Regions from separate parts of the Cohnella sp. GCM10020058 genome, predicted to be linked through region 1. Evidence: riboswitches for the same ligand, from Rfam matches in the RefSeq annotation. Region 1 holds a riboswitch; the other holds the start of a gene.
What was found. Region 1 has a riboswitch for glycine ahead of gcvH (glycine cleavage system protein GcvH). Riboswitches for the same ligand answer to the same signal wherever they lie in the genome.
Positions count from the first base shown of each region.

Region 2: linked by a shared signal. The riboswitch ahead of gcvT (glycine cleavage system aminomethyltransferase GcvT) and the one ahead of gcvH (glycine cleavage system protein GcvH) in region 1 are both predicted to bind glycine.

Region 1 covers NZ_JBHUJV010000008.1:197,018-211,911, reverse strand. The annotation lists gene ACFSR7_RS13430 (c-type cytochrome) at 45-419, opposite strand; gene tatC (twin-arginine translocase subunit TatC) at 577-1,314, shown strand; gene ACFSR7_RS13420 (twin-arginine translocase TatA/TatE family subunit) at 1,388-1,588, shown strand; gene ACFSR7_RS13415 (hypothetical protein) at 1,680-2,363, opposite strand; gene ACFSR7_RS13410 (GDSL-type esterase/lipase family protein) at 2,514-3,218, opposite strand; gene ACFSR7_RS13405 (glycoside hydrolase family 88 protein) at 3,232-4,356, opposite strand; gene ACFSR7_RS13400 (GMC family oxidoreductase) at 4,536-6,251, opposite strand; gene ACFSR7_RS13395 (gluconate 2-dehydrogenase subunit 3 family protein) at 6,274-7,050, opposite strand; gene ACFSR7_RS13390 (hypothetical protein) at 7,177-7,923, shown strand; gene gcvH (glycine cleavage system protein GcvH) at 8,532-8,924, opposite strand; glycine riboswitch at 9,018-9,098, opposite strand; glycine riboswitch at 9,102-9,212, opposite strand; gene ACFSR7_RS13380 (response regulator) at 9,395-10,597, opposite strand; gene ACFSR7_RS13375 (cache domain-containing sensor histidine kinase) at 10,594-12,411, opposite strand; gene ACFSR7_RS13370 (carbohydrate ABC transporter permease) at 12,421-13,302, opposite strand; gene ACFSR7_RS13365 (carbohydrate ABC transporter permease) at 13,344-14,237, opposite strand; gene ACFSR7_RS13360 (extracellular solute-binding protein) at 14,332-14,894, opposite strand, start outside.
Region 2 covers NZ_JBHUJV010000013.1:40,889-55,782, forward strand. The annotation lists gene ACFSR7_RS21685 (xylulokinase) at 1-1,287, opposite strand, end outside; gene ACFSR7_RS21690 (alcohol dehydrogenase catalytic domain-containing protein) at 1,304-2,347, opposite strand; gene ACFSR7_RS21695 (Gfo/Idh/MocA family oxidoreductase) at 2,363-3,382, opposite strand; gene ACFSR7_RS21700 (DeoR/GlpR family DNA-binding transcription regulator) at 3,617-4,417, shown strand; gene ACFSR7_RS21705 (hypothetical protein) at 4,439-4,918, shown strand; gene ACFSR7_RS21710 (erythromycin esterase family protein) at 4,957-6,228, opposite strand; gene ACFSR7_RS21715 (threonine aldolase family protein) at 6,286-7,392, opposite strand; glycine riboswitch at 7,504-7,608, shown strand; glycine riboswitch at 7,612-7,707, shown strand; gene gcvT (glycine cleavage system aminomethyltransferase GcvT) at 7,842-8,951, shown strand; gene gcvPA (aminomethyl-transferring glycine dehydrogenase subunit GcvPA) at 8,961-10,319, shown strand; gene gcvPB (aminomethyl-transferring glycine dehydrogenase subunit GcvPB) at 10,316-11,806, shown strand; gene ACFSR7_RS21735 (deoxyribonuclease IV) at 11,975-12,865, shown strand; gene ACFSR7_RS21740 (FusB/FusC family EF-G-binding protein) at 13,362-14,012, opposite strand; gene ACFSR7_RS21745 (polyprenyl synthetase family protein) at 14,204-14,894, opposite strand, start outside.

The DNA.
Region 1 (14,894 bases):
GTACGCGGGCTTTTTTGTCGTACTTAATCGAGCGCCGAGCGCGATCAGCCTTTCTTCGTACTCAGCCAGTTAACGAGCGTGTTAATCTGATCGTCCGTCAGCGTTCCCTTGAACGCCGGCATGCCGCCGCCGCCGTTGTGAATACGCGACGAGATCTCGTCCGTCGACAGGCGCGCGCCGACGTCCGTCAGATTCGGACCGACGCCGCCGCTCAGATCGGCGGCATGGCAGGCGATGCACTGCGCTTTGTAGATCGTCTCCGCGCCTTCGCCGGATGACGTCGTCGTGCCGCTGGGCGATGCCGGCGCCTCGCTCGACGGCGGGGTCGTGGAAGCGTTGTTGTTATTGCTTTTGCCGCAAGCCGCCGTCGTCATTGCCAGCAGCGCGGCCGTTGCTGCGATTGCCGCCCATTTTCTCATGCGAGCTTGACCTCCTTCTTGTCGTTTCGGTTAGATTTCTCCATTTATCGGAATGGCATGCACGCGACATCTTGCCTTTGACTTCGGGAATAGCCCCGGGCGAATTGGACACGATAAAGACAAAGCTATGCAATATATGGCAACGGCGGTGATGCTTATGAACGCCAATCAAGAATGGATCGGCCATCTGTCCGAGCTGCGCAAGCGGTTGATCGTCACGGGCATCTGGTTCGTCGCTTCGATGGGCGCCGGCCTGTACCTGTCCCCCTCCATCCTGCTGCTGCTCAAGTCGCGGGCGGCGGCGGGCGCGCCGATCGACTGGCACGTTTTCTCGTTCACCGACGGCTTGTTCGTCTACCTGCGGTGCGCCTTCCTGCTCGCCGCGCTGCTCACGTTCCCGCTCGCAATGTATCAGGCGTGGGCGTTCGTCCGGCCGGGACTGACCGGCAGGGAGGCCCGCGGCACGCTCGGTTACGTTCCCGCTTCGTTCCTGCTGTTTCTCGGCGGCGCCTCATTCGGGTACTTTCTCGTTTTTCCGATGATGCTCCGATTCATGCAGTCGATGAACGAAAGCGTGGGCGCCGTGGAAATGTACGGGATCGAGCGTTACTTCGCCTTTATGTTCGGCGTGCTGATGCCGCTCGGGATCGCCTTCGAGATGCCGCTCGTCATGCTCTTTCTGACGAAGCTCGGTCTGCTGGACCCTGCGCGCATCAAGTTTATCCGCAAGTACGCCTATGTGGGGCTCGCAGTCGTCGGCTCGTGCATTTCGCCGCCGGACCTGTTCTCCCACTTGTCCGTGACTGTGCCGCTCCTGCTGCTGTTCGAGTGCAGCGCGCTTGTCGCGAACCGGCAGTTCAGGCTGCGTCGCGCCGCGGGACCTGCACCGGGTTAACGGCGTACAAATTTAAGCCGGCTAAATATGATTATGAATGCGATCAAACATTTATAAAGGAGGTGAACCCACGATGTTTCACAATATCGGCATCTCCGGACTGTTGATCATCTTCGCCATCGCGCTGATCGTCTTCGGTCCGGCCAAGCTTCCCCAGCTCGGCAAAGCCTTCGGCGAGACGCTGCGCGAATTCCGCAGCTCCACCCGCGGCATCATCGAGGACGACAAGCACGAGCCTGTCGCCGAGCTGATCAAGGAGCGGAATCCGACCTGAAGCCGCTCGTTCAATAAAACCCTTCCCTGTTCACCGACCACGACAGTCGCACAGGGAAGGGTTTTTTACGGTCGACGGTATAAGGGTTAAGCTACGCCTCCCGCCGGATCCGCTTTACAATCCGGTCATAGTCGTACAGATTATGCGTCTTGAATGCGAGCTTGCGCGTACCCTTTTCAAAAGAAAATGTGTAGTAGTCCTTTCCCTCGAGATAATCGGCGGAAAAAGAATGCAAAGGAATGGTCTCGACGTTCTGTGCTGCCTCATCCGCTTGAAACATCGATTGGCTCACGATCTGAAGCAGCTCGGGGCCGAACCGGAACGTGCCTTTGATCTTCCGTTCGTCCAGCAGGATCGTCAGTCCTTTGAACTGCTCGACGCCACTCGCCATGCCCGCATGCTGAACGACGATCTCCGTCAGAACTTCGGGCTGCGCTTGATTCGCCGGCGCAGAATAGCCGCCGGTTACTTCCGTAGCTCGAGCCGATCCAGCTGCCGTCGTATTGGCCGTCGGCAGCCTTCCGGCACCCGACCGTGCAGATTGATACGGCGCGGGCGATGCCGTACGGTCGAGCAGCTTCTGCAGCAGATGGATCACTTCCGACAAACCGATGAACAAAAATCCCGCAGCAAGCGCGGACAGCCACCAATACAAGGCGGCCGCAAGCGAGAACTCGCCATACGCATCTTTGCCCAGGCCGATGCCGGCAATGAAGCCGATGGCAATAATCAGAATGCCGATCCCCATCAGAACAACCGATACCGTATTTCTCACCATGCAGCCCCCAATTCAAAATATCTAATTTCCACGATATAACATTTTAATTAACGAGGCAAAATAAAAATGAAGGCCCGCCCCTCGGTCATTTGCATGACTTCTGGGACAGCCCTTCGTTCAAAACGTGCGAGCGCAGTGCCTGCGCTCTTAAATGCGTATTCCCTTCTGCTCCAATGTCTCGCGCAAAGCATCGGCCATAATATCGTAGCCCAGCACATGCGGGTGAAGCCCGTCGTCGGCAAGCCCTTCGCGTAGCTTGAGGCCGTCTTCTTTAGTCATCCGCGAATGATAGTCGACATAGATCGCGCCTTGTTCAGCGGCAACTTTTTGCAAATGCTCGTTCGCACTGATTATGCCTATATTACGCTGGTCATTGTGTCCGGATTGCGGCATATCCGTCGGAAGGATGGAACAGACGACCGGCACGATATCGTTCTCTTTCGCTTTCTTGACCATTTCCTCGATATCGTCGACGAGACCCGGAACGATTTGCTCCGCCGTTTTCCGGTCGCCTGCCGTCCAGCCGTCCATCGCCCAGAAGTTGTTCACGCCGATTTTGATCACCACATGCTTCGGCTTTAACTGGATCACGTCCGCATCGAATCTTCGCAACACGTGGCTGCTGATGTCTCCGCCGATGCCCCGATTCACGATGAACCGACCGGTGCGGCCGAAGTAGGCATTTAACTCCCACATATGCGTGATCGAGTCCCCGATAAATACAAAGTCAACCGGCACCTCGTGCGCGATCAAAATTTCGTTGCCGATGTCGAATTCTCCTCTGCGGCTATCCGCCGCCGCAGCCGTTGCAAAATAGCCCGGTTTAACTAGCTGTACGCGATTTGTCGACATGTTCCCTATCCTTTCACCACGGCTCCAGGCCATTATATTTCAGTTTAAACAGTGCTTCGGCAAAATAATAGTCTCCATAAATGGACGGTGCATCAACGCCAATATCGGCGGCGTAGTAACCGGTCGCATGCAGCAGCAGACCTTCTTCGTTCTCGTCCCATGCGCCGTAGTTTTCATGCAACGAACGAAGGATGCGCTCGGCTGCTTGCTTGTACGCGCCCCCTTCTTCTCCCGGTACCAGGGAGGCCAGATCCAGAAGTCCCGATGCGGCGATGGCCGCCGCAGAGGAATCTCTCGGCATGCCCTCCGCATCCGCAGGCAAACGAAAATCCCAAAAAGGCACCGAGTCCGCCGGTAAATGATCGATATAAAAGCGCGCCACACGCTTGGCTGCCAAAAGATACTTCTCCTTGCCCGTGTATGTATAGCTAAGCGCAAAACCGTACAACGCCCAAGCCGATCCCCTTGCCCACGCCGAACCCGCGGCATAGCCTTGTCCGGCCAGCGCTTCCTTCCGCTCGCCCGTTTCCGGATCGAAGCTGACGATGTGATGGACGGAGCCGTCTTCCTGAAAAAACGACCGAAGCACCGTATCCGCATGAATCTCGGCGATGTGCCGGTATCGCGGATCGGCGATTTCCTTGGAGGCCCAGTACAGGAGCGGCAGATTCATCATGCAGTCGATGATCGCCCAGCCGGTGTGATCCTCATCGCCCCAATTCGGCCAGGCGCGGATAAACCCGCCCGCCGGATTAAATCGGCCCGCCAACAGACTGGCGGCCATCAAGCCGTGGCGCTTGGCTTCCTCATCCTGCAGGAGCTTATATTGATTAATGCTGCTTAACCCAAACATAAAGCCGACATCGTGATGCAGAGCGTCGAACGCCCACAACGTCTTGCTAAGCTGCTGCTCGCATTGTACGGCCAGCTCCTTCATACGTTCATTTTGGGTGTCCCGATAGACCAACCATAGCAGCCCCGGCCAAAATCCTGCGACCCAATCATGCGCGGGACTTCTATTATAGCGGCCATTGACAGAGCCATTCGGGAATGACGCTCCGATGCTTGCACTCGTTCTGCCGATCTTGTCGACGACCTGCCGCCAGGCTTCTTCCGCCCAATTCGCCTTCACATTCATCTTGTTCCTTCCTTCTGCAGGTGGCTTGCCATTTATTTTGACATTCCCTAAATGCGAATGAAATGGCCGTGTTTCAAGGTTATGAACTTTACTTAACCATGTCAGCAAGCCTTATCCGCCATCCGAACACGACAAAGAGCCCCCGCTTCCTCGAAGCAGAGGCTCTCCCTTTACGCGATTTACACCAAACTGCCGCCCTTTTCCCGATACTTGAGAATGCCCTCGGACGCCCGGTAGGCGAGCGCGCCTACCGTATCGGTCGGATTGTAGCCCGAGTTGTGCGGGAAGGCGCTGGCGCCGACGACGAACACGTTCTCCGCGTCCCACATCTGCAAGTAAGTGTTGACCGCTGACGTGTCCGGTGTGGCGCCCATCACGACGCCGCCCGTATTGTGAGTAGACTGGTACGTCGTAATCTCGTAGGGGCCGAGTTCCTTGAGCTGGTCGATATGGCTCGCGCCCATCTCCTTCATGATCTCCGCGCACTTGCCCGACAAGTAGAGCGCAAGCTGGCGATCCTGCTCCTCGAAGTCGAACGTCAGCCGCACGAGCGGATCGCCGTACGCATCCTTGTATGTAGGATCGAGATCGAGGAAGTGATGGCGGAACGGCATGCACGATCCTTGCCCGCCGACGGACAGGAAGCGATTGGCGTATTTGACCGAGTTGGCCTTGAACTCCGCTCCCCAGGATGCGGTCCCTCCGGGCACGGGATTGTTGGCGATCGGGCGCATGCCGGTCTGGCTGATGCTGATCGAGCCCCCGTGGATAAACTTCAGGTCGGTGTGGTCGAAGTTGTCCCCGTTGTAATCGTCGAGCGACACGCCGAGCGAGCCCGCACCCGCGTAGGTATTGAACTGCTTGTCGTCGAAAAAGCCGGCCGCGTTGCCTTTTAGCACCTGGTACGCATAGTTGCGGCCGATTACGCCCGTCCCGCTCGCGGAATCGTACGGCTTGCCGAGTCCGGACATGAGCAGCAGCTTGACATTGTTGAACACGTAGCTGGTTACGACCACGATGTCGGCCGGCTGCACGAGCTCTTCGCCCGTTGTGACATCCGTATACATGACGCCCGTGGCCTTACCGCCTTGGTGAAGGATGCGGCGAACCTGCGAGTGCGTGCGAATCTCGAACTTGCCCGTCTTCAGCGCTACGGGAAGCACGGTGACGACCGGGTCCGCCTTCGCGCCGTACTCGCAGCCGAAGCGCTCGCAGAACGCGCAGTACTGGCACGCGGCGCGGGAGATGCCGTCCGGGTTCGTGTAGGCTTCCGACAAATTGGCCGACGGCATCATGTACGGGTGGAGCTTCAGCTTGGACGCCGCGTCGCTGAACATGCTGAGCGCGGGCGACTTCTTCATCGGCGGCGTCGGATAGTCGGCCGAACGCTTCCCTCCGAGCGGGTTGGGCTCCCCCGAGATGCCCGCGAGCTTCTCGAACTTGTCGTAATACGGTTCCATCTCGTCGTAGGTGAGGCCCCAGTCCTGAATCGTCATGCCGTCCGGAATCTTGTTCTTGCCGTACCGTTCGATCGTCTTGGAACGAATCTCGAAGTCGTACGGAAGGAAGCGGTAGGTCTGGCCGTTCCAGTGCACGCCGGCTCCGCCGAGCCCTTCGCCCAGCAGGAACGAGCCGTACGACCGCATGGGCAGCGCCCGGATTTTCTCCGTGCTTCGGAAAGTCACCGTATCCTTCGATAAATCCTGCATCAGCTCGTACCGCAGCCCGTAGCGCAGCTCGTCGTGGACCATAAAATAGTCCTCCGTCTTGCGCTCCTTGCCGCGCTCCAGGCCGACGACGTTCAGTCCGCTCTTCGTCAGCTCGGCGGCAATGATGCCGCCCGCCCAGCCGACGCCCACGATGACGACGTCCGTTTTCGGCAGCGTCTTGGCCATAATCGCTTCTGTCCTCTCCGCCTTAGTGGGCGCTTAGATGGTCTTGCAGGCTGCTCGGCGCGATGACCGCGAAGTCCTTGTCGATGATATCCGTGTAGCTCATCTGGTTGCCGGGGTAGCTTCGCATCTTCCAGCCGTTCATGTCCGCGTTGCCGCCGTAAAGCGGATCGCTGTACGCCCCTTCGAGCGTGCTGCTCCGCAGCATTTTGAAAAAACCGCTCGCCGAGATCGTCGTCAGCTTCGCTTCGTCGGACTCGAACGCCTTCAGCACCTCGTCCTGCTGCTCGGCCGCGAGCTCCGTAAAGCCCTTCGTAAATTTCGTCTGGCTGTAATTTTCCAATTCCCGCAGTCCGATCTCGAACATTTCCCGCCGCTTCAAGCGGCCCTGATAACCCTGCACTTTCTCCCCCGCGTAAAAGGGAGGCGACATGTATTCCCTGGAATTGAATCCCCACTCGCCCGCCAGCTGGTGGTCGATAAAAAACGGGACCCCGAGCGCCAGCGCGCCTGGACCGGCGTCGTCCGCGGGAAAAATCCGCTCCGTAGCCGCCGATACGATGCCGAGCTGCTCCTGCGTAAAGAACATGGGCGCGCGATTGTAGCTTTTGATGTCCGTCGCCGTGCCCTCGCCCGTTTCGGGAGCGGTCTCCGTTTTCTTAGACGGCCGGATCAGGCTACCGAGCGCCCCGCCCACGATAACGCCGCCGACCGCATAGCCGGCCTGGACGAGAAATTTCCGCCGGGAAGGCTGCTCGACCTTGTCGTGACCGGAGCCGCCCTTTTGATTCGGGTCAGCCATCCTTTCACCTCCATTGTTCGTTCCGGATTTTTCCCCCTTAGTTTTTTCCAAAATTAAGTCCTTATGCATTCCTTGCGGCTGGCTATGCTAACTTCAAACCAATCCAATATAAGGTGGAGATTCGCCATGGCAAACGCAATCGCAACTAAGCGCCGGATGCTCGCGATCGCTTGCGCCGCAAGCGTGCTGACGCTGGCCGCCTGCCAGAGCCACAGCTTGCGCGAGCAGTCGGTCAAGCAAGCGGCAGACGCGCAGCGCATCGTAGACGACCGGCTGAAGATGCACTCCGTGCAGCGTCCGCAGATTGCAGGGCAGCATGATCCGGCGGTTATCCCGAGCGTCGACCGGGAGAAGACGCGGACGACCAACCAATACGGCGCATCGGGACAAGGCATGGGCAGCGGCGTGCTGAGCCGGATCGGCAGCTCGGGGCTGCGCGGCCGGGGCACTTCCTCCGATCTTGAGGCCGAACTGGCCGGCGCCGGGCTGGCCGGCATTCGCGTGCTCGTCGCGAACGACGCCGTATTCCTCGCGGCCAAGGACCGGGGGCCGTCCGCTTCCGCCGCGGATCCCCTGCAGCGCAAGCTGCTGAGCGGCACCGGAGGCCTGTCCGGCAAAGGTCCGGAGCCCGGCCCGCACGGCGGCGTCGGCATCCGCTCCGTCGACACGGACAAGACGGATACGCTGGCCGCGGCCGAGCAATGGCTTAAAGATCGCGGCTACGGCGAGCGCATCGTCACCGTTGCCGGCCCGGAGGCCGTCGCGCTAATCGACCGCTTGCGGTCGCAGGGCGCGGACGGGACGTCCGGGAGCCACGATCAGGAGATCGCGCAGTTGATGAGGCTGGCTGGCGCGGCGAAGGATGGGAGGTAGTTCGGAGATATTCGAACGCAGATATATGAAAAAGCCGCCAGGAAGGATCGCCTGGCGGTTCTTTGGCGGTAGCAAATACAATCAGCGGATTAACCCCAACCGCCTGAATGCATTAAAGACTGCGCCACATTCTAGAGTGACGCCGGCAGCGATGCGCGATCGGACGATGCCTCTCCGTGAGCGCGATTCGCCTGCCGGAGGGGAACAGATAAATGCCTGCAAATTTACATCCTTTTCCTGTATGACAGACTTTGAACAATAAAAAGATGCGAATATGCAGGCTTTGATCTCTTCCCTTCGTGATTTTCGGGTTTCGCAGCTAAATAGATGCTGATTTGCAGGCATTTCCGCTTCCATTCGTCAAATCGGCTGAAAGCCTGCACGGATGCAGGCATTTATTTACCGTACCGCCGCTTTCTTGGGTTTCTCCCTCTAGGTTTTACTTTTACTTTTACTTTTACTTTTACTTTTACTTTTACTTTACTTGCCAACTCCTCGCCTCTAACCCTGCTACTGGTTTACAGAAGGCGATATTTTATCTCCGCATCATAAAGCTGGCTGTCCCGAGCTTACGGCTTCAGTCATTGATCTTCCGCGTAAAAGCCAAACTACTTGCTCGCGAGGAATGTCTCGTATTTCCCGGCATCCATCAGGCCCTTGACCGCCTCCGCAGGATCGCCATCCACCTCGACCTCGACGATCCAGCCTTCTCCGTAGGGGTCCGCATTAACCTTCTCCGGCGCAGTCAGCAGATCCTCGTTCACGCGCACGACTTTGCCGTCCACGGGGCTGAAAAGATCCGACACCGTCTTGACCGATTCGATCGTCCCCATCGGCTGGTTTGCCGCGAGTTCGTCTCCTACGCCGGGCAGCTCGACAAAGACGATGTCCCCGAGCAAGCTCTGCGCGTAATCAGTGATGCCGACACGTATGACGCTCGCCGTCGCCTCCGCCCACTCATGCTCCTCGGTGTAGCCCAATCCCGCCTTGATCTCGCTCATCTTCGTCATCCTCTCGTGTGTGGTCGCACCGCTGCCTGCCGCAATAAGCGCCGAACGGCAAAAAAGGACAGAGCAACGGCATGCTGCCGTATGCTCTGTCCCGGGTACCTGAGAGATTAGACGAGGCGTTCGCTCCGCCCTTACCCCTTTGGTGGCTGTTCGCTCTCTCCAGAGGCGCGTCGGATGGCGGTACTTTTACCTGAAAGTTTGGTCCTGCCGGCGGGCTTGCCGCGGACTTGCCCCTTCGGTGCCGCGCCTGTCGGCGCAGTCTCTCCCTGCCATCTTCATCCGCAATATTCGTTTGACACGGATAGCTTAATTCACGCAGGGAATAGATGTCAATCTATTTGAAGCAACCGGCGTCACGAGACGCATTCCCGCGGATTCGGCGTCTAAAATTAAAAACGTTCCTGACGCCGATAGCAGCGATCTGCCTTCGAGTCCGGAACCTATGTTTAGGCATGCTCCCGCTACTCGAACTCTCCTTCTCCGACATCTGCCGCCGCGCCGCCCCTGACTTCCTGCCGGTACTCCGACGGCGTGCTGCCCGCTTTCTTGCGGAACACCTGCGAGAAGTGACGTACGTCCGGATAGCCGACCCGCTCGGCGATATCGCCGATCTTCAGCTCGGAGCCGCCAAGCAGCTCCATCGCGCGCGCGATCCGCAGGTTGGTAACGTACTCCTTGAAGCCCGTCCCCGCCTTCTGTTTGAACAGCTGGCTGAAGTAGACCGGGTTTAGGTAAACGATGGACGCCACTTTCTCCAGTCCGATCTCCTCGCCGAAATGCGTATGGATGTACTGTACCGCGACCTCGATCGCCTTTTCCCCGCCGCTCGCGTAGTGATCGTACACCTGCGCGGACGATGCGCTGCGCATGCGCCGCACCTCGCCGGGCACGGCCGCCAGATCGTCGATCCGCCCCGAATGCAGCACCTGGAAGGGCGTTTTCAAGTAACGCTTCAGATGAGTGCGGAGCTTGTCGACGAGCAGGCCGAGCCCAGCTTCCTCCCGCAGCGTCACGAGTCCAAGCAGACTATGCGCGTCGATGCTCGCGACGAAGCCTTTGCCCGCGGAGTCCATCAGCTCGGTCAGCACATTTTCCACGATGAAATGCTCCAACTTTGTGTCCGCGTCGCTATCCAGACGGACCATGAGCAAATTGAAGTACGGGTGGCTCTCGGTAAACGGCGCGATATCGATGCCGCCCAGATCGAGCCCGGACGCCCAACGCGCGAATACGCCTTCCCGGAGGAACCGCAGATTGCGCTTCATCAGGTCTGCTTCCTTGTTGCGCTCGCTCTCCTCCGCGATCTCGCGCGCGAGCTCGTCGATCAGTCCGACGAGCGACTCCTTGCCGATCGGCTTCAGCATATAATCCCTGGCGCCGAGCCGCACGGCCTCCTGCGCGTATGCGAATTCGGAATGCGCCGAGATGACGACCCACTTCACATGCGGCTGCTTGCGCCGGGAGAACGCCATCAGCTCGAGCCCCGTCATGCCCGGCATCAGCACGTCGGTCAGCACCAAGTCGACATGCTTTGTCCGCAGCGCTTCAACGGCTTCCTCCGGATTCCCGGCGAGCAGAACGCGATGCTCGGGGAACCCGCGGGAGATCGTCCGCTCGATGCCGCTGCGGATGACTTCTTCATCGTCGACGACGAGAATATTCATCGGGAATCCCCCTCTTCTGCGGGTTTCGGAAACGAAACCGTAATCTTCGTGCCGCGCTCGCGTTCGCTCTCGATCCGAAGTCCGAACCCGTCCCCGTACATCAGTGCAATGCGGCGATGCACGTTCGCAAGACCGATGCCCCGGCGTCCGGCGGGATCCTCCTGCCGGCCCGGCGACACGGCTGCCTCCTCCAGCGATCGCCGAATGCGGAGCAGCGTCTCCTCGTCCATGCCGACGCCGTTGTCCTCGACGACGATGACGAGCGCGTCCTCCGTCTCCTCCGAGCGGATCCGGAGCGAGCCTTCTCGGCTCAGCGGCTCAAGCCCGTACTTTACGGCGTTCTCCACGATCGGCTGCAGGATCATCTTCGGCACCTGAGCGCCGAGCCAGCGCTCTTCCACCTCGATCTCGGTATTCACGCGCCCGCCTAGCCTCGTCTCAATGATGGTCAGATAATGGCGCAGCTGCTCGAGCTCGAGGCGGAGCGGCGCACGCGAAGCTTCCTCCCAGTCGCTGCTATACCGGAAGATCCGGGATAGTGCCAGGATCAGGCGCCCCAGCCGATCGTTCTCCCGCTCGTCGAGCATCCAGTAGATCATGTCGAGCGTGTTAAACAAAAAGTGCGGGTTGACCTGGGATTGCAGCGCCTGCAGCTGAGCGTTTTTCTCGCTGATCGACAACAGCTTCTCCCGCTCGATCAAGTTGTCCATCTGATAGACCATTCGGTTAAACGAGCCGACGAGCACGTTAAGCTCCTGATAGGAATGGACACGGACCCGCCCCTGAAAGTTCCCTAGCTCAACCTGCTTCATCTGCTGGATCAGCCGCTTGAACGGCGAGGAGAACGAGCGCGACACGAGCGTCGCGAGCGCCGTCGCCGCGACGACGAGCAGGATGACGACCGTGAGCAGGAACCGCTGCGTCTGCTTCAGCTCCAGCTTCAGGTCGCGCTTCGGCGTCACCCCGATGACCGTCCAGTCCGCCGTGCCGATCCGGGCCGCCGTCAGCAGTGCGTCCTTGCGGTCGCGCACGGCGACCTCGCCTTTCTTCAGCGTGCCCGGCCAATCCGCGGGCAATGCCTCCGCCCCCTCCTCGCCGGAACCATCCACCTCCGGCCTCGTCCGGACGATGACGTTCCCGGCCGAATCGCGAATGACGACGCTGCTGCCCGGACCGATGCTGGCGTTGGAGAGCGCCGAGAGGATCGGGTCCTCCTCGGTCTCGATCAGCACGTAGCCGACCGACTTCATCGTGCTGAGCTCGAACAGCTGGCGGCCGAACGCGAACACCGGGCTGTCGATGCCGCCGCTCATCGGGGCCTGCGGGTATACGCCCAGCCAGCGCATATCCCCCTTGGACTTTTGCAGCTCGGCATACCAGTCGGTCGACTTGTAATCCCGCGTCGAAGATCCGATCGAGCGGTCGAAGCTGTATACCTTGCCCTGGCTTGAGATGACATGGATCCCGACGATATCGCTCCGCGAATAGAAGATGGCGCCCAGGATATCGGTGATCTGGCGTTCCCGGTTGACCGAGCTGACCTCCGGAGAGCCCGCGGGCGTCTTCTGCTGCAGCAGCTGCATCAGCTCGTTGTTGCTGTTGAGCGATTTGGTGACGCTGTCATAACCTTTGAGCATGAGCTCGAACAGGCCGACCGTTTGCGATATGTTTTTTTTCGCGATCACGCCGACCTTGTCCCTGATCTGCTCGGTCGCCCGCTGATAGTAGACGAGACTGACGATTAGCAGAAGCCCGAGCATGCTGAACAAGAAGATCAGGAACAGTCGGCCGTGGATGGATTGGAATCGTCTCATTCCCTCATCTTATCCCTTAACCGCGCCCGCTACCATGCCTTTCGTTATTTTCTCGGCCAGCAGGAAGTAGACGAGAATGACGGGCAGCGCCCCCAGCACGAGAAACGCGCCGATCGCCCCGTAGTTGACCGAATACTGGCTGACGAAGCTGTACACGCCGAACGGCAGCGTCTTCAGCGCTTCTTTGGAGATGAACGTGGCGGCGAGAATATACTCGTTCCACACGTTGATGAACGTCAGGATGCATACGGTCATGATCGGCGGCACCGATACGGGCAGAATGATGCTGCGGAAAATACGCAGTACGTTCGCCCCGTCCATGATAGCCGACTCCTCGATCTCGTGTGGAATCGTGCGCAGAAAGCCGCTCATGATGAAGACGGCGATCGGAATCTGGAACGCGATATAGGGCAGGATCATCGCCCAGCGCGTGTTCAGGACGTGGATGTTTTTGAAAATCAGCATGAGCGGCAGCAGCGTGCTTTGCAGCGGAATCATCAGGCCCATCAGGAAGATCAGCATGACGACGTTGCCGTATTTCCAGCGGAAACGCGTGATCGCGAACGCCGCCAGCGACGCGAGCAGGATGACGCATGCCATCGTAATGGAAGTCACGATTACGCTATTCAGCAGGTAGTGCCAATAGCGGCCGCCCGCGAGCGCGTTTGAGTAGTTGCTCCATTGTAAGGAAGCCGGCAGGGCGAAGAAGCTGCCCGACAGAATCTCTTCGTTGGTCTTGACCGAATAGATGAGCAGCCACAGCAGCGGGTAGAGTTGCGTGACGAGCAGGACGCCGAAAAAGCCGAACACAATCGTCTTTTTCACGGAAAACCCGCGCTTGCGGGTCTGAACGGCGGGCTCCCGGACGGCGATGCTGGCGGATGGGCTCATGGGGTTGCGCCCCCTTTCCTATTTTCGCGGCATTGTCGGCATTAGTTGTAGCGCTTCTCAATGCGATTGAAGAGCAGGTTGATGATGACCGTTGCAGCCAGGCACACGACGACGAGGAAGCAGGCGATGGCGCTGCCGTAGCCGTACTTTTGCGACAGAATCGAGATGTTGTACATGTGGCTCGCCAGCACGTCCGTCGCATGCGCCGGTCCGCCGGCCGTCGTGACCATGATGAGGTCGAACGACTGCAGCGAGCCGATGAACGAGAGCACGACGGAGATTTTAAAGATCGGCACGATCATCGGCAGCGTAATATATCGGTCGGCCTTGAAGCCCTCGGCCCCGTCGATCTTGGCGGCTTCGTAGATATCGGCCGGAATGTTCTGTATCCCGGTGAACTGAATGAGAATGTGGTACCCCAGATACTGCCACAGCCCAATCACGATAATGGCGTAAATCGCCACCTTCGGCTCCGACAGCCAGGCGTGCGTCCAGGAACCGAGTCCCAGCTTGATGAGAATCTGATTGATCATGCCGCCCTGCGAAGCAGGATTGTAGATGGTTTTCCACAGCTGGCCGATGACGGCGACGGACAAAATGACGGGCATAAAATAGCTCGATACGAGAAAATTAGGCCTGCGGACGAAGCGGCTGATCAGGATGGCGACGAACAGCGCGAGCGGCAACTGCACCAGCATGGAGAAGCCGGCCAGCATGAACGTCCGCCTGACGGACGGCCAGAACACCGAATCGTTCGTGAACATGCGGTGGAAGTTGTCGAGACCGACGTGCTTGGCGACGCCGATGCCGTTCCAGTTGAGGGTGGCGTTGTAGAAGGACACGATAATCGGCGCGAATACGAGGCCGACGTATAGCAGCAGACAGGGCAGCACGAACGCCGCGATCGTCCAGCGGGATACCTTCAGTACATTCAAGGCTGACGCCTCCTTCAGCGGCTGTGGCGATAAGGATACGGAGGGCGGCGCGCCGAGTCTGGCGTCCCCCTCCGTACCGTACGTTCAAGGCCGATTATTCTTTGTTGTCTTCGTAAGCCTGCTGGTGCTCCTTGGCGACCGCCGCGGCATCCTTTTTCGCAACGAACAGGTTTTGAATGCTGGACAGATGGGCTTGGGACGTGGCCGGGTTCATCGTGTTGTCGAAGGAGATGTCTCCGCCCTGGACGTCCTTGAACATCGCGAGCACTTCCATCGCCATGTCGGAGTAGCCGGCCGCCTTGTAGTCGCCGTCCACCTTTTGCGCGACGCCGACGGCGCCCTTGACCGCGAACGCTTCCTTCGGATAGTTCAGCATGAAGTAGTTCAGGAAGTCGAGCGTCTCCGGCAGGTGCTTGCTGTTCTTGGATACCGCGAACGCGCTGCCCGGGGCCAGCATGAACTGGTTCGGATCGCCCTTGCCGCCGACCGTCGGGAACTTGAACACGCCTACGTTGCCGTCTTTGTTCGCGTCGGACACCTCGATGCCGCCGGTCGCCCAGCTGCCCATGAAGTACATGGCGGCTTTGCCCGTCTTGAACAGGTTCTCGCCGGCGTTGTAATCGAAGCTCGTCGCGCCTTCCTGGAAGGCGCCCGCTT
Region 2 (14,894 bases), on a different contig from region 1:
CGTATCCGCCTTGATCCGGTTGAACAGCGCGCTGCGCGCGCCGCCGCCGGCGACATGGACCGCTTCGTAGGCCGTTTGGCCGACGAGCCGCTCAAGCGTGCCGAGATAATGCTTGTACTCATAGGCGACCGACTCGAGGATCGCCCGGAACATCGCGCCGCGCTCGTGAGACCAGGCAAGGCCGGTCCAGCTGCCGCGCAGCGTCGGCGTGTTGGGACAGACCCGTCCGCCGAAATGCGGAATAAACGTCAGGCCGCCGCAGCCCGGCTCCACCGTCTCGGCGAGCGCATTGAGCTCTTCGTAGTCCATGCCGGTCAACCGCTTGAACCAGGCCAGACACTGACCGCCGCCGTTGATGTAAGCTAGCGGCGTCCACAGATCGGGCAGCGCCGAGCGGGCATAGATCAGCGTCTTGCCCGCGGTATCCGGCCGGTATTCGGCCGTACAGCAGGACAGCACCGACGCGGTGCCCGCCACGTCGAACAGCAGGCCCGGCCTCGCGATGCCCGCACCGAGCGTCGCCGCGGCCGTATCGCCAAGGCCCGCCGCAATCGGCGTGCCCGGCAGAAGCCCGGTTTCGGCCGCATGACGATCGGTCATTCTGCCGACGATGTCCCACGGCCGGACGATGGCCGGCATCTTGTCGCTGTCGATGCCGAACGCCCGCAGCAGTTCGTCCGACCAGGCCATCCGCTGCACGTCGGCGAAGCCGGTGAAGTGAAGATGCGTATGGTCGATGAAGGCTTCCTGTGCGCGCAAGCCTGCGAGTCTGCCTGCGACGTAGGCGCTGGGCACGATAAACTTGGCGATGGCGCGATATACTTCCGGCCGCTCCTGCCGCCACCATAAAATTTTAGGTCCGTGCGCGTACGTAACCGGACTGCCGGTGATGCCGATAAAAGCATCCTCGCCCCAGTCCCGGATGAGCGGCATCGCGGCTTCGCAGCGGCTGTCGAGCCAGGAGTCGTAGGGCGTCACGGCATGCCAGTCTTCGTCGACGCCGAGCACGCCCGCCATCTGGCCGCCGATGCCGACTGCAGCCACGCGCGCGGGCGAGACGCCCGTTCGATCCATCACCGAACGGATGGCGGAGACGACCGCGCCGAACATCTCGTCCGGGTCCTGCTCGACCTGTCCTGGCCCTGGGCGAATCAGGTTCGAGGGGACGAACATGCTGCCCAGCAGCTGGCCTTCTTCCGCGACAAGCGCGGCTTTGGTTCCTTGCGTGCCAAGGTCGACGGCGATCGCAAAGCTCGAGCGGCTATTGTCGGATGTGGCGGATGGCAAGTGGTCCCTCTCCCCTCTAATCGAACGCGATGACCGTCTTGATGCCCTGCGAGCTGCCGGCGTGCGCCAGCGCCTCGTCGAAGCGATCGATCGCATAGCGCGCGGATACGAGCTTGCCGACATCGAGAATGCCGCTCGCGATGAACTGCAGCGTCTTGCGGAAATGCGCGTTGTTCGCCTTCGTGCTGCCCGTCACCAACAACTGCTTGTAGTGAATGGCGTTCGTATCGAGCTTGACGGGGACGCTATCCTTGGGCAGGCCGCCGAAAAAGTTGATCCGGCCGCCCATCGCCGCCAGCTCGACCGCCAGCTGCTGCGCTTCGGGCGACGGATTGGCTGTCACGATGACGTCCGCGCCGCGACCGCCGGTTTGCGCGAGCAAGGTTTCCTTAAGCCCTTCGGCCGGCAGCGCAATAAACGAAGGATCGATCCGGCGCGCCAGCTCCAGCCGGCCCGTCGATCTATTGCTTAGGAACACCCTGCCTGCGCCCGACATCTTGGCAAGCTGCGCATACATGATGCCGATCGGACCGGCGCCGATGATCAGCACGTCGTCTCCGGCACGGATCGGGCACTGCTCGATCCCGTTGTACACGCACGACAGCGGCTCGTTGACGGCCGCATGGTCGAACGTCACCTGCGCCGGCAGCTCGACGACGTTGCCGAAGCGCAGCGCCTGCTCCGGCACGCGCACGTACTCGGCGAAGCCGCCGTCCGTCTGGACGCCGAGCGCCTCGTAGCTTGCGCACAGATGCTGGTTGCCGCGGATGCATTCCCCGCAGATGCCGCAGCCCATATTGGGCGCGATACCGACGCGCATCCCGACGCGATAGCCGCTCGTAAGCGCGCCGACCTCGGCGATCTCGCCGCTCAGCTCATGGCCCAGCGTCCGCGGCGACGCCTCCGAGATGCCCGGAAAGCCGTTTTTGATCATCCGCATATCCGTGCCGCAGATGCCCGCGCTCCTTACCTTGACGAGAATCTCCCGGTCGGTTAGAACTGGCTTTGGCACATCGACGAGCCGAATGTCGCCGGGTCCGTTCAATCTGGCCGCTAACATATTCGCTTCTCCTCCTTAGAGCTTGACCGGCGCGCCTGTCTTGATCGAAGCGTTGCCGGCCTCGACGACGCGTACGGCCATCTTGCCGTCATGTCCCGTCACGCGCGGCGGCCTGCCTTCCATAATCGCGGCGATGAAGTCGGTATCCTCGGCGAGATAGGCTTCCTTGAACAGCGACCGCCAGCTGTTCATGAACGGCCGGCGGAGCAGCCGGTCCGGACCCGCGACGATCGTCGTCTTCTCGTGCGTCTGACCGAGGAAGATGACGCCTTCGGTGCCGAGAATCTCCACGCGGCTGTCGTAGCCGTACCGGACGGCGACCGCGCCGTCGATGCTGGCCTGCGCGCCGCTCGCGAAGCGCGCGGTGAGCGAGACATTGTCATAAAAGTCCGGGTAGTCGGCCGAGACATGCCGGTTGCGGTAGTTGCCGCCGATCGCATACACCTCGGACACCTCCGAGCCCGAGAACCAACGGATCGTGTCGATGTCGTGGCTGTTGACCTCGGCAAGCGGGCCGTTGCTCTTGGCAAGATCGTACATCCAGGGCATCGGCTGACTTGGTCCGCGCGTCAGTGACTTGACGAGCACAACTTCTCCGATCGCGCCTTCGTCGATCGCGCGCTTGGCTTCGACGAAGCTCTCGTCGAAGCGTCTCATAAACGCGACCTGCAGCGTGACGCCGGCCGCCTCGCAAGCCGCGATCATCTCGTCGCATTCGCGCTCGTTGATCGCCATCGGCTTTTCGCATAGCACGTGCTTGCCCGCCTGCGCAGACGCCACGACAATATCGCGATGATAGATCGTAGGCGTCACGACGACGACGGCGTCGATATCCGCATCCGATAGCGCTTGCCTGTAGTCCGTATAGTACCGGTCGATTCCAAGCTCCTTCGCCGCCGATCCGGCCGTTTCTTGGTTCGGGTCGACGACGGCGACGAGTCTGGCGAACGGCACGTTTTTCCGGAAGTTGGCGGCGTGGATCATGCCCGCTCTGCCCGCTCCGATAATGCATACGCCGATATCTCTCTGCTGCATGAGCCCTGCTCACCCACCTTTAATAAGTTAGAAGTTATTTTCGTTCAGATGCGCCCCGTTGTCGTTTGCCATCGAATTAGAAGATTTCGTTCAAAATCCGCTTCCTTTTACGATCTAACAACAATCGTTAGCTGTTATATAGTATAATTCAGAAGATTCGCGTGCTCGATTGATCATTTTTGCGATCGGATGATCTAATTTGCGATATTCATTCAACCTTAAAGGAAGATGACCATGAGCGAGGGGAATTCGGACGTTATGTTTGCCGAGGAGCGGCAGGCGGCCATTGTCAGAATGGTTCAGGAACGCGGAAAGGTGCTCGTGCCCGACCTTGTCGCCTTCTTCAAAATGTCGCCGGCTACGATCCGGGGCGATCTGCGGGATCTCGAAGCAAGAGGCCTCATCAAGCGCACGCATGGCGGCGCGATCCCCAGCGATGCCGCGCCGGTCGGCTTCGAGCTTGACAACAAGGGCAAGACGGTCAAGGACTTGAGCCTCAAGGAAGCGATCGCCAAAAAGGCCGCCGAGCTGGTCGAAGACGGCGATATCATCATTTTGGATGCAGGTCTGACGACCAGAGAGATGTGCGGCCATTTGCAACACAAAAAGAATCTGACCGTCATCGTCAACGACATCGAGATCGCTTCGCTGCTTGAACGACTCGACAACGTGTCCGTCGTCGTCATCGGGGGCATGCTGCGCCGGCATTTTCACTGCACCGTCGGTCCGTTCGCCGTCAAGCTGCTGTCCGAGCTGAACGTAGACAAGGTATTCCTCGGCACCAATGCCTTCAGCGCCCGCAAAGGCTGCACGACGCCGGACATGAACCAGGCCGAGGTCAAGCGAACGATGATCCGCATTGCGACGCAGGTCGTGCTCCTGTGCGACAGCGCCAAGATCGGCAAAAATTCGTTCGTCCAGTTCGCGGAGCCCGGCGAGATCGATCTGGTTATCACCGACAGCCGGATAACCGGGCAGCACCTGCGCGAGATGACCGAAGCGGGCATGGAAGTGATGGTCGAGCAAGTCCGTTGACGTTCGGGGCAGTCACCTTTTTTGCTCGTAAAAAAGCCGCCGGGAGAGTTTCGCCCCGGCGGTTCTTTTGATTTTGTCGGATATCCGAAACGCGATTATCGCGCGGAACGCAGATCGCTGGCTCATCCGGCGAGCCTTGCAATTGGTCGGCCAATCGGCGCACCCTTCTTTGCGCAATGCCTGCAAAGCAGGCTCATCCAGCGAGCCTTCCTATTGTTGGCCTATCGTCACCGCGCCGATCTTTGCGTAATTCCTGCCAATATACATCTATTTTCGCCGATACTTGCTCGTTTGAGCAGAAAAGATGCAAATTTACATCCATTTTCCTCCACAAGTCCGTTTTCCGGCGTGTGCTTTGAATTTACCTGCATATTTGCAGGTATTGCATCAAGCTCGCTTGGTCGGCAGAAAATACATGTACAAATGCAGGTTATTGGAGCCAGCAAAGCAGCCGATATACTCCGTAGACCGCATTGGCACATGCAGCTCCTTTATGCGTAGCTTATCGATCCTCGCTGTCACAGGCTTTCCTTGCGGGATTATGAAAAGGCCGGCTCGACGGCCAGCGGCGCAAGCGCGGACGTCCGGTCCATAAATATAAACGCGTCGTACCGTTCCGCAAGCGTCGTAGGCACGTAATTGCCGCGCTCGTGTTCCGGATGATAAACGACGCCGATCGCGCGGTGACCAAGCGACCGCTCGCGCAGTACCTGCTCGGCATCGTCGAGCATGAGCAGCTTGTCGGCAGGCTCGATCCGGTGAAGCAGCTCTTCGAGGCTCCCGGATTTGGCCGGGGGAACCTTCATCTCCTCCAAAGGACGGCCCCATCCGCGTCCGGCGATGACGGTGCCTTCGTAAGTACCGAAGCCCACGGCGTAAACTTTGCCGCCGTAGGTCTCGCGCAGCAGCTGTCCGACATTTACCATGCCTTCATCGGCCATGTCAGTCGCGCGTGCGTCGCCGATATGTGTATTGTGCGCCCAGACGATGGCCCTTGCCATCGGTCCATGAAAAGCCATAAGCCGCTCGAGCGCCGCAATCATGTGCCTGTCGCGCACGTTCCACGATTCCGCATCGTGACGGATCATCGTCCGGTAATAATCCTCCGCGCCTTTCACCGCCAGCGCATTCAGCTCGGCGGCAAACGCATCCTCGCGGTCACCCGGACGCGCGGCCTGCCATTTGTCCTGCAGCTTGCGCAGCAGCGCGACGACCTCCGCTTCGCAGCCCTCGCCATAAAAGTTGGCCGCGATCCCGTATCGATGCTCCTCCCGCCCGTGCGGTTCGAAGCATTCGAAGGCGCGCTTGGCCGACTCCAGGTCTGCATCGTCCTTTTGCCCGAGGTACTGCAGGATCTCGTCCATCGACGCCCACAAGCTGTACAGATCGATGCCGTAGAAGCCGACCTTGTCCTCTTCGGCCTTGCCGTCGTTGTAGACGCGAAGCCAGTCTGCGAACGCCGCGACCTCGCGGTTGGCCCACATCCAGGTCGGCCACCGCGCAAAGTCGCGCAGGGCTTCCGCAGCGATCGTGCCGGCTGCCTCGTCGCCTTTCACATAACGGTTCAGCACATAACAAGAAGGCCAATCGCCCTCGACTGCAATGAACTTAAAGCCTTTCTCGACGATAAGCCGCTTGGACAGTTCCGCCCGCTCGGCGTAAAACTCGGACGTGCCGTGCGAAGCCTCGCCGATCAGCACGAATTTGGCTTCGCCGGCACGCTCCACGAGCGCTTCCGCGTAGGCTGCCCCGAGAAATGGCGTCGCATGGCGCTCCAGCGCTTGAAGCGCTTCGAGATCATTTTTGCGCATATCGGTCTCCTTCGCTTTAAGACGAACGACATCTCTGCGTTAGGATGCGCGCGATCTTCAAGCCCGATACCCGTTCTCCGACAGCTTTTCTCTGAGGAAGGCGAACGCTTCGCGCAACCGGTCTTCCGGAACCGCGGCATAACGGTCGCCGATGCTGACCTCATAAGCGCTGCTTCCTTCCTCCAGCGCTTTGACCCAAGCGGACAAGCCGACGCCCGTCGCCTCGCATACGCCGACCAAGATCGATTCCAATGCTTCCTTCGGCACATTCGCATGGACGTGGAACATATTGGACACCGGCTCCGCCGGGACCGTTCGGATCGCATCCCCGCAATCGTTGTACATTGCCGCCAGCGCCTTCGCTTCTTCATAATACTGTGCCATTTTGCCGATTCGCAGGTCAAAGTAATAATCCGAACTGATTATGTATGGATACAGGCTGATCAGATCGCCGCCATGCCGCCGCTTCCAGATCTTCGAACGCTCTGTGAGCGCTGCATTTCCCGCCAATATCGCTCCGGCAACGCCGCCCAGGCCTTTGTAAAACGACACGTAAACGCTGTCGAACAACGCGCAGATCTCGGCAGCGGATTTCCCGTAATGCGGCAAAATCTCGAACAGGCGCGCGCCGTCCAGATGCAGCCTTATGCCGCGGCTGCGGCAGTAAGCGGAAATTTCCTCAAGATCCGCATAGGGAGGCAGTTGACCACCGATCTCCCGCTGAGGCAGCTCAAGCAGCAGGCATGCGACATCGTCGCCGATCAACCGGACGTCCTCCGGCCGGATAAGCCGCTCTTGATCGGCCAGCAGCACGGTTTCGATCCGGTGCAGCTCCTTCAGGCCGTCCTCCTCGTAAAGCTCCAGATGACTGAGCGGATGATAGGCAACCTTTCGATTCCCCGTCTCGTCGCAGTGAATCCGCAGTGCAATCTGCTGCGCCATCGTCCCGCTCGGAAAGAAGACGGCCTCCGGCTTGCCCAGATAAGCGGCCATTTTCGCCTGAAACCGCTCGATGATTTCCCCTTTTCCGTACATATCGCTGCTCGCGTTCCCGTCCATTCCTTCGAATGCGTCCAATAACACCTGGACGTTCCGCTTGCCGTGTTCGACGACCGGATGCTTGCTGTTTTTGAATGCATCCGCCAAAGTCATGCTGTCGCTCATGTCGAGACCCTCCCTGATTTTCGATTTCCCCAGTATACCATGCAAATTAACGTTGACACTTCCTCCCAGACTCATGTATGAATAGACTGTAACGACAAAAGCATAATGCGGATGAAGGCAACGGGAGAGATCGCCCATCGTGAACTTGGAGGCGGCGCCGAAGGAGTAACCCTCGCAAGAGGAGAATCTCTCAGGCAAAAGGACCTTTGCCGGACGCGACTCTGGAGAGCATTCCGCAGCATCCAGCGGGATCACCCACGGGGAAACTTGGTTCCGATTCGGACCTAAGGTAACTCTCAGGTACAAAGGACAGAGCGAAAAGAGGACGCAGGCAGCTTCGGCTGGGGGCGCGCTTTCTTTTTGCGGCTGTCCTTTTTTGCGTCCGGCAATACCGACCGAGGCTTTTAAAATATTAATCATGGCTTCAATCGAGGAGGCGAAAAACCACGATGACCGAATTGAAAAGAACCCCTCTCTACCCGATTTATGCCGGTCATCCCGGCGTCCGCTGCATCGATTTTGGCGGCTGGGATCTTCCCGTGCAGTTCTCCGGCATTCAAAAGGAGCATGACGCGGTACGCTTGCACGCCGGCCTGTTCGATGTGTCCCATATGGGAGAATTCATCATCACGGGCAGGGGCGCTGAGAACTTCCTCCAACGCGTGACGACCAACGACGTGTCGAAACTAACGGACGGCCAGGCGCATTACACGCTCATGTGCTTCCCCGACGGGGGCGTCGTGGACGATTTGCTCGTCTACCGGCTCGCGGCGGACCGTTACATGGCCGTCGTGAACGCCGCCAACATCGACAAGGATTACGAATGGATGCGCTCGCATCTGTGCGGGGACGTGTCGCTTGAGAACGCTTCGGACGACTACGCGCTGCTCGCGCTTCAGGGGCCTCGCGCTACGGAGATTCTCCAGGCAGCCGGCGCGGAACCGGACGTTCTGGCGCTCCCCGGCTTCAACTTCAAGCAGGGTACGCTGCTGGCTGGTGTCGGCGTTCTGATCTCCCGGACGGGATACACCGGCGAGGACGGGTTTGAAATTTATGTGTCGGCCGAGCGTGCAGGCGACGTCTGGCATGTGTTGATGGCTGCCGGGGAACCGCTTGGACTCGTTCCTGCCGGACTCGGCGCCCGCGATACGCTTCGCTTGGAAGCGCGGCTCCCGCTCTACGGGCAAGAGCTGTCGGAAGCGATCACGCCGCTCGAAGCCGGCGTCGGCTTCTTCGTCAAGCTGGACAAAGACGACTTTATCGGTAAGGACGCGCTGGTCAGACAAAAGGATGAAGGCTTGCCCCGCAAGCTGGTCGGCATCGAGATGATCGACAGAGGCATCCCTCGCTCTCACTACTCCGTCTTCTCCGGCGATAAGCGGATCGGCGAGGTGACATCGGGAACGCAATCGCCGACGCTGAAGCGCAGCCTGGGACTTGCCCTGGTCGACGCAGCATTCGCCGCGATCGGCACCGAGGTCGAAGTCGAGATTCGCGGCAAACGGCTGAAAGCCGAAGTGATCCGCACCCCTTTTTACAAAAGACTGCCCAAGGAGTGATGAACCGCCATGCCTAATCTCCATCGATACATCCCGATGACCGAGCAGGACCAGGCCGACATGCTGGAGACGATCGGCGTCCCGTCCCTCGAAGCGCTCTTCCGCGACATTCCGGAGGCCATTCGTTATCTCGGCACGATGCCGATGTCCGGCGCGCTCGACGAGTTCTCGCTGCTGGCGCATTTGAAGGATCTGGCCGGGCGCAACGCCGATACCGATCGATACAAGAGCTTCCTCGGCGCCGGCATTTACGACCATCATCTCCCCGTCGTCATTAATCACATGATCTCCCGCTCCGAATTTTATACCGCCTATACCCCCTATCAGCCGGAAATCAGCCAAGGCGAGCTGCAGGCCATCTTCGAATTTCAATCGTACATTTGCGAGCTGACCGGCATGAAGGTCGCCAACGCGAGCATGTATGACGGCGTCACCGCGCTGTCCGAGGCTGGCGCCCTCTCCGCCGGCGCCACCAGGCGCAAGCAGCTGGTCGTCTCCCGCGCCGTGCATCCGGAAGCGCGCGAAGCGCTCCGCACGATGGCTCGCGGGCTCAATCTGGACATCGCGGAGGTCGGCTGCGCGGACGGCGTCACCGACCTGGACGCGCTGCGCGAAGCCGTCACCGCCGACACGGCCGCCGTACTCGTGCAATCGCCGAACTTCTTCGGCGCCGTCGAGGACCTGGCCGCCATCGAGCCGATCATTCACGGCGTCAAGGGACTGTTTGTCGTCAGCGCCAATCCCATGGCGCTCGGCCTGCTCGAGACGCCGGGCAAGCTCGGCGCGGACATCTGCGTCGGCGACGCGCAGCCGCTCGGCATCTCGCAATCGCTCGGCGGACCGACCTGCGGCTTCTTCGCCGTCGCCGAGCCGCTCATGCGCCGGATGCCTGGACGCATCGTAGGCCAGACGACCGACATCGACGGCAAGCGCGGCTTCGTACTGACGCTGCAAGCCCGAGAGCAGCATATCCGCCGCGAGAAGGCAACGTCCAACATATGCTCCAACCAGGCGCTGCTCGCCCTGTGCGCTTCCATCTATCTCTCGACGATGGGCAAGCAAGGACTGCAGGACGCGGCGAATTTAAATTTGCAAAAGGCGCATTATGCAGCCGGCGAGCTGAATCGAAGCGGCTTTAAGCTTCCGTTCGGCGCCCCGTTCTTTAACGAATTCGTCGTAAAGCTCCCGGGAGGGGTCTCGGTTCAAGAAACGAATATAAAGCTGCTCAAAGCCGGCTTCCTCGGCGGCTATGACCTGGGCATCGCATATCCGGAGCTGGCAGGCCACATGCTGATCGCCGTTACCGAGAAACGCACGCGTCAAGAAATCGACAGCTTCGTGGGCAAATTGGGGGAGGTGGCCGTATGAACGCATCGGAGAATGCAGGAGCTGCTGGAGGGCCGAAGGAAAAAGCATTGATCTTTGAGCTGAGCAAGCCTGGCCGCGTCGCTTACTCGCTGCCGCCGTGCGACGTGCCTGAGCTTCCGGCCTCCGAGCTTATTCCGGCCGCCATGCTGCGCGAGACGGCGGCCGCATTGCCCGAAGTTTACGAAGTCGACGTCGTCCGCCATTACACGGAGCTGTCCCGCCGCAACTTCGGCGTCGACAACGGCTTTTACCCGCTCGGCTCTTGCACGATGAAGTACAACCCGAAAATCAACGAAGACACGGCCCGCCTCGCCGGCTTCGCGAAGATCCACCCCTACCAGCCGGAGGAGAGCATTCAGGGCGCGCTGGAGCTGCTGTACACGCTGCAAAACGACCTCGCCGCCCTCACCGGCATGGATCAGGTGACGCTGCAGCCGGCGGCAGGCGCCCACGGGGAATGGACCGGCCTCATGATGATCCGCGCCTATCACGAGAGCCGCGGCGAGCACCGCACGAAGGTCATCGTTCCCGATTCCTCGCACGGCACGAACCCTGCGAGCGCAACGGTCGCCGGGTTCGAGACGGTCACGATCAAGTCCGACGCGCGCGGCATGGTCGATCTGGAGGCGCTGCGCGCGTCTGTCGGCAGCGACACCGCAGCGCTCATGCTGACCAATCCCAGCACGCTCGGCTTATTCGAAGAGCAGATCGTCGAGATCGCCGGGATCGTCCACGAAGCGGGCGGCTTGCTGTATTACGACGGGGCGAACGCTAACGCGATCATGGGCATTACGCGTCCGGGCGACATGGGCTTCGACGTGGTGCACCTGAACCTGCACAAGACGATGAGCACGCCGCACGGGGGCGGCGGACCTGGCGCGGGTCCCGTTGGCGTGAAGAGTCGGTTAATCCCGTTCCTGCCCAAGCCGATCGTCTCCCGCCGCGAAGACGGCACGTACTACTTTGACTACGATATCCCGGCGTCGATCGGACGCGTCAAGGCGTATTACGGCAACTTCGGCATCCTCGTCCGCGCGTATACGTACATTCGGACCTACGGACCGGAAGGCTTGCGCCGCGTCTCCGAGTGCGCCGTGCTTAACGCCAACTACATGATGGCTCGCCTCGCGCCCCATTACGAGATTCCGTACCCGGGCGTATGCAAGCACGAATTCGTCATGTCGGGACGCCGCCTCAAAGCATACGGCGTACGCACGCTCGACGTCGCCAAGCGCCTGCTCGACTTCGGCTACCATCCGCCGACCATCTATTTCCCGCTTAACGTCGAGGAGTGCATCATGATCGAGCCGACCGAAACCGAGAGCAAGGAGACGCTCGACGGCTTCATCGATACGATGATCCGGATTGCCGAGGAAGCCCGTACGAATCCGGAGCTCGTTCTGAACGCTCCCTACGGAACCGTCGTACGGCGTCTCGACGAGACGACCGCCGCCCGCAAGCCGGTGCTTAATTGCACTTGCAGCTAAGCCACCTGTTGCCTATAGCGCGTAGCCCTCTTTTCTCAGAGCGGCTGCGCGCTTCATTTCGTTTGTTTTATTTGGCAATGGACCCGGGATGTCATGCGATTTATGATGATGTTCTATATGATATAAATTTCAGTGGGCCATATACCCAGGGGAAGGCGGATCGCGGTCATGTCTTTATTCATCGGCTCGCACGTATCGATGTCCGGTCCCCGCATGCTGCTGCAAGCCAGCGAGGAAGCGGCATCTTATGGCGCAAATACGTTTTTGATATACACCGGCGCGCCTCACAACTCCCGCCGCAAACCGATCGAAGCGCTTAATATCGAACGGGGAACCGCTCATATGCGCGAGCACGGCATCTCGAACATCGTTGTTCACGCGCCGTTTATCATCAACCTGGCCAACACGACCTCGCCACGAACGTTCGAATTCGGCGTCGAGCTGCTACACGAAGAATTGGCGCGAACCGAAGCGCTCGGCAGCCGCCAGCTCGTCCTGCATCCCGGTTCGCATGTCGGCGCAGGCGCGGAAGCGGGTATCGCGCGTATCGTCGAAGGACTTAACGAAGTGCTGTCCGAACGGCGAGACGTTCAGGTGTCGCTGGAGACGATGGCGGGCAAAGGTACCGAGTGCGGCAGAAGCTTCGAGGAGCTGGCACGAATCATTGAAGGCGTCACGCACAATGAGCGCTTGTCCGTCTGTCTCGACACCTGCCATATCCATGATGCCGGGTACGACGTCGCTGCCGATTTTGACGGCGTCTTGGACGCGTTCCACCGAATTGTCGGGCTGGATCGGCTGAAGGTGCTGCACATCAACGATTCCAAGCACGAGCGAGGCTCCCGCAAGGACAGGCACGAAAATATCGGACACGGCTTCATCGGGCTGGATGCCCTCCGCTATGTCGTGCGTCATCCCCAGCTGCAAGGCCTCCCCATGCTGCTCGAGACGCCGTCGATCGGGGCAAAGAAGTACGTCAACCCGCCCTACAAGCATGAGATCTCGCTGCTGCGCGGCGAAGTCGACGCACCTGTCGTGAAGACGTCTGCAGTGTCCTAAACGTGCGGAACTCTAAAACTCGATTCGCGAGGTGCGCTTATCGATTTTTTATCGATGGCTTATCCGACATTCAACCTAATGGATTGGCCGATCGCTCATGTTCGTCCTTTCACCACAATGCCTGCAAATTTACATCTTTTTACGCCTATGTCGCTCCTTAAGTACAGAATACCTGCGAATGTGCAGGTAATTTCCTCCATCCTCCTGATTTAAGGCTTTTGCTTTGAATTTACCTGCACATTTGCAGGAATTTCATCAAGTGGCGCCATTCGGCAGAAAATACATGTACCAATGCAGGTTTTTCGACTCACCAAGCATCCGAAAAAGCGCCGGCGCACCAAATGCGCGCTTGCCTGTCTTTGAAACGCCGCCCGCCGTCCGTGCCAGAATGTTAAAAAAACGGTGAAGCCACGTGTGCTTCACCGTTTTTCATTCAGCTGACTGACTTACTAACCTTACTAAACTTCACCTTACTAAACTTCGCCTTACGATACCTCTACTTCACCACGTTGCTCAAAAATTGCTCGAGCGGCGCCGGATCCGTAATGTTATGATTGCAGACCTCGCTGTCTGCGCACATATAATTGCCGATCGCCTTGTAGTAGTCCGGCGATGCGTTCGCAGGCCTGGACTTGGTAAGCGCCGTGAACAGGCCAACCTCCGTCTGCCGGTTGCACACGAAGCAGGTCCCTTTTTTATTCGTCGGCGTGAACCTTCCCTCTATGCCGACGAGCCGGCCATCCAGCGGGTACACGATAAAAAGCTTGTTCGCAGCGATGTCCGACCAGCCCAGATAGCTGATCGCTTTCCTATCCAGCGCGGCCAGATCCGGAAGCTTCAGCTTCTTGATCTTCGGATACAGCTTTTTCAGTTGCTGCTCCGTCCCGGGTTCGAACGCGATGCGGTGACTCTCCAGAGAAGCCAGATACAGCTGGAACTCCGGCGCGGTACCGAGCTCGGATCCGCGTTGAACAATCTCAAGCGCCGCTTCGTTCGCATCGGGGAACGCCTCCGCGAGCTTGAACTGCATATTGGAACGGACCGATTCGACGATCTTCGGATCCGCGACGGTCGCGCAGGCATGCTGCAGCAGACCGACTTGTTTTTTAATCAGGTTATATTGGTGGTTTCTAATGAATGGTTGCATGCTTTCAGCCCCTTAATTAGTATAGTGCGCTAATTAGGTGCAAAGCCCATGATTAGAAACGATAACGCTGGTACGGGCGATCGGTTAATGCTGAAAGTCCGGCCCCATGCAAAGTATCGCCCTATTCGCAGGCTTTGCATGAGTTAAGCGCATTCCGGCAAAGTGATTTGCCATCAACTAACGCCCCCCTCTCAACTTGCATTATACCGAACCTCATAGTCCGGAACAAATATTTCTCTGAACTTCGCCGCCCACGGCTCCTGCATCGGAGGCAGCAGCTCGTACAGCTCGTTTGCTTTGTCTTTGTAGAGCGCCTGCACGACCTTGCAATATTCGATGCAGCCCGAATCCCGCGCGTACTGCACGAATTCGTGCTGTCTGTCGATGAACTGCTCGCGAGTCAGCGCCCCCGCGTAATATTCGTCCAGCGCCGGGAATTCTGCGTGGCTGTCTTCGAGCATGAACAGGATGGGCAGCGTACGCTTTTTGTGCAAAAGATCGTTCTTGAAGTCGAGCCTCAGCACGTCTCTTGCATCATTCTCGATCTGGGATACGATGCCCCCGCATACAGCCAGCTGGTTGAGCGTCTCCTGCACATCCGAATCGATTCCGTCGACAAACGCATATCCCATATAGACGGCCAGCTGCATCAGGGCGCCTGACTTGTCCGAGACCATATGAAAATAATCTTCCTCCGTTTGCACCTTATCAGTGATGTCCGCTTGCTGCCCCTGAATCGACCTTGCCAGCAGATTACCGACCGTCGATCCGATTCCCGGCCTGTCGCAGTTACCGAGAATCGCCGCGAACATCGCCAGCACCGCGTTGAGCGTAACAGCCGGCTCGCATGTCATCCAGGGCCTGCCCGAACTATCCCGGTCT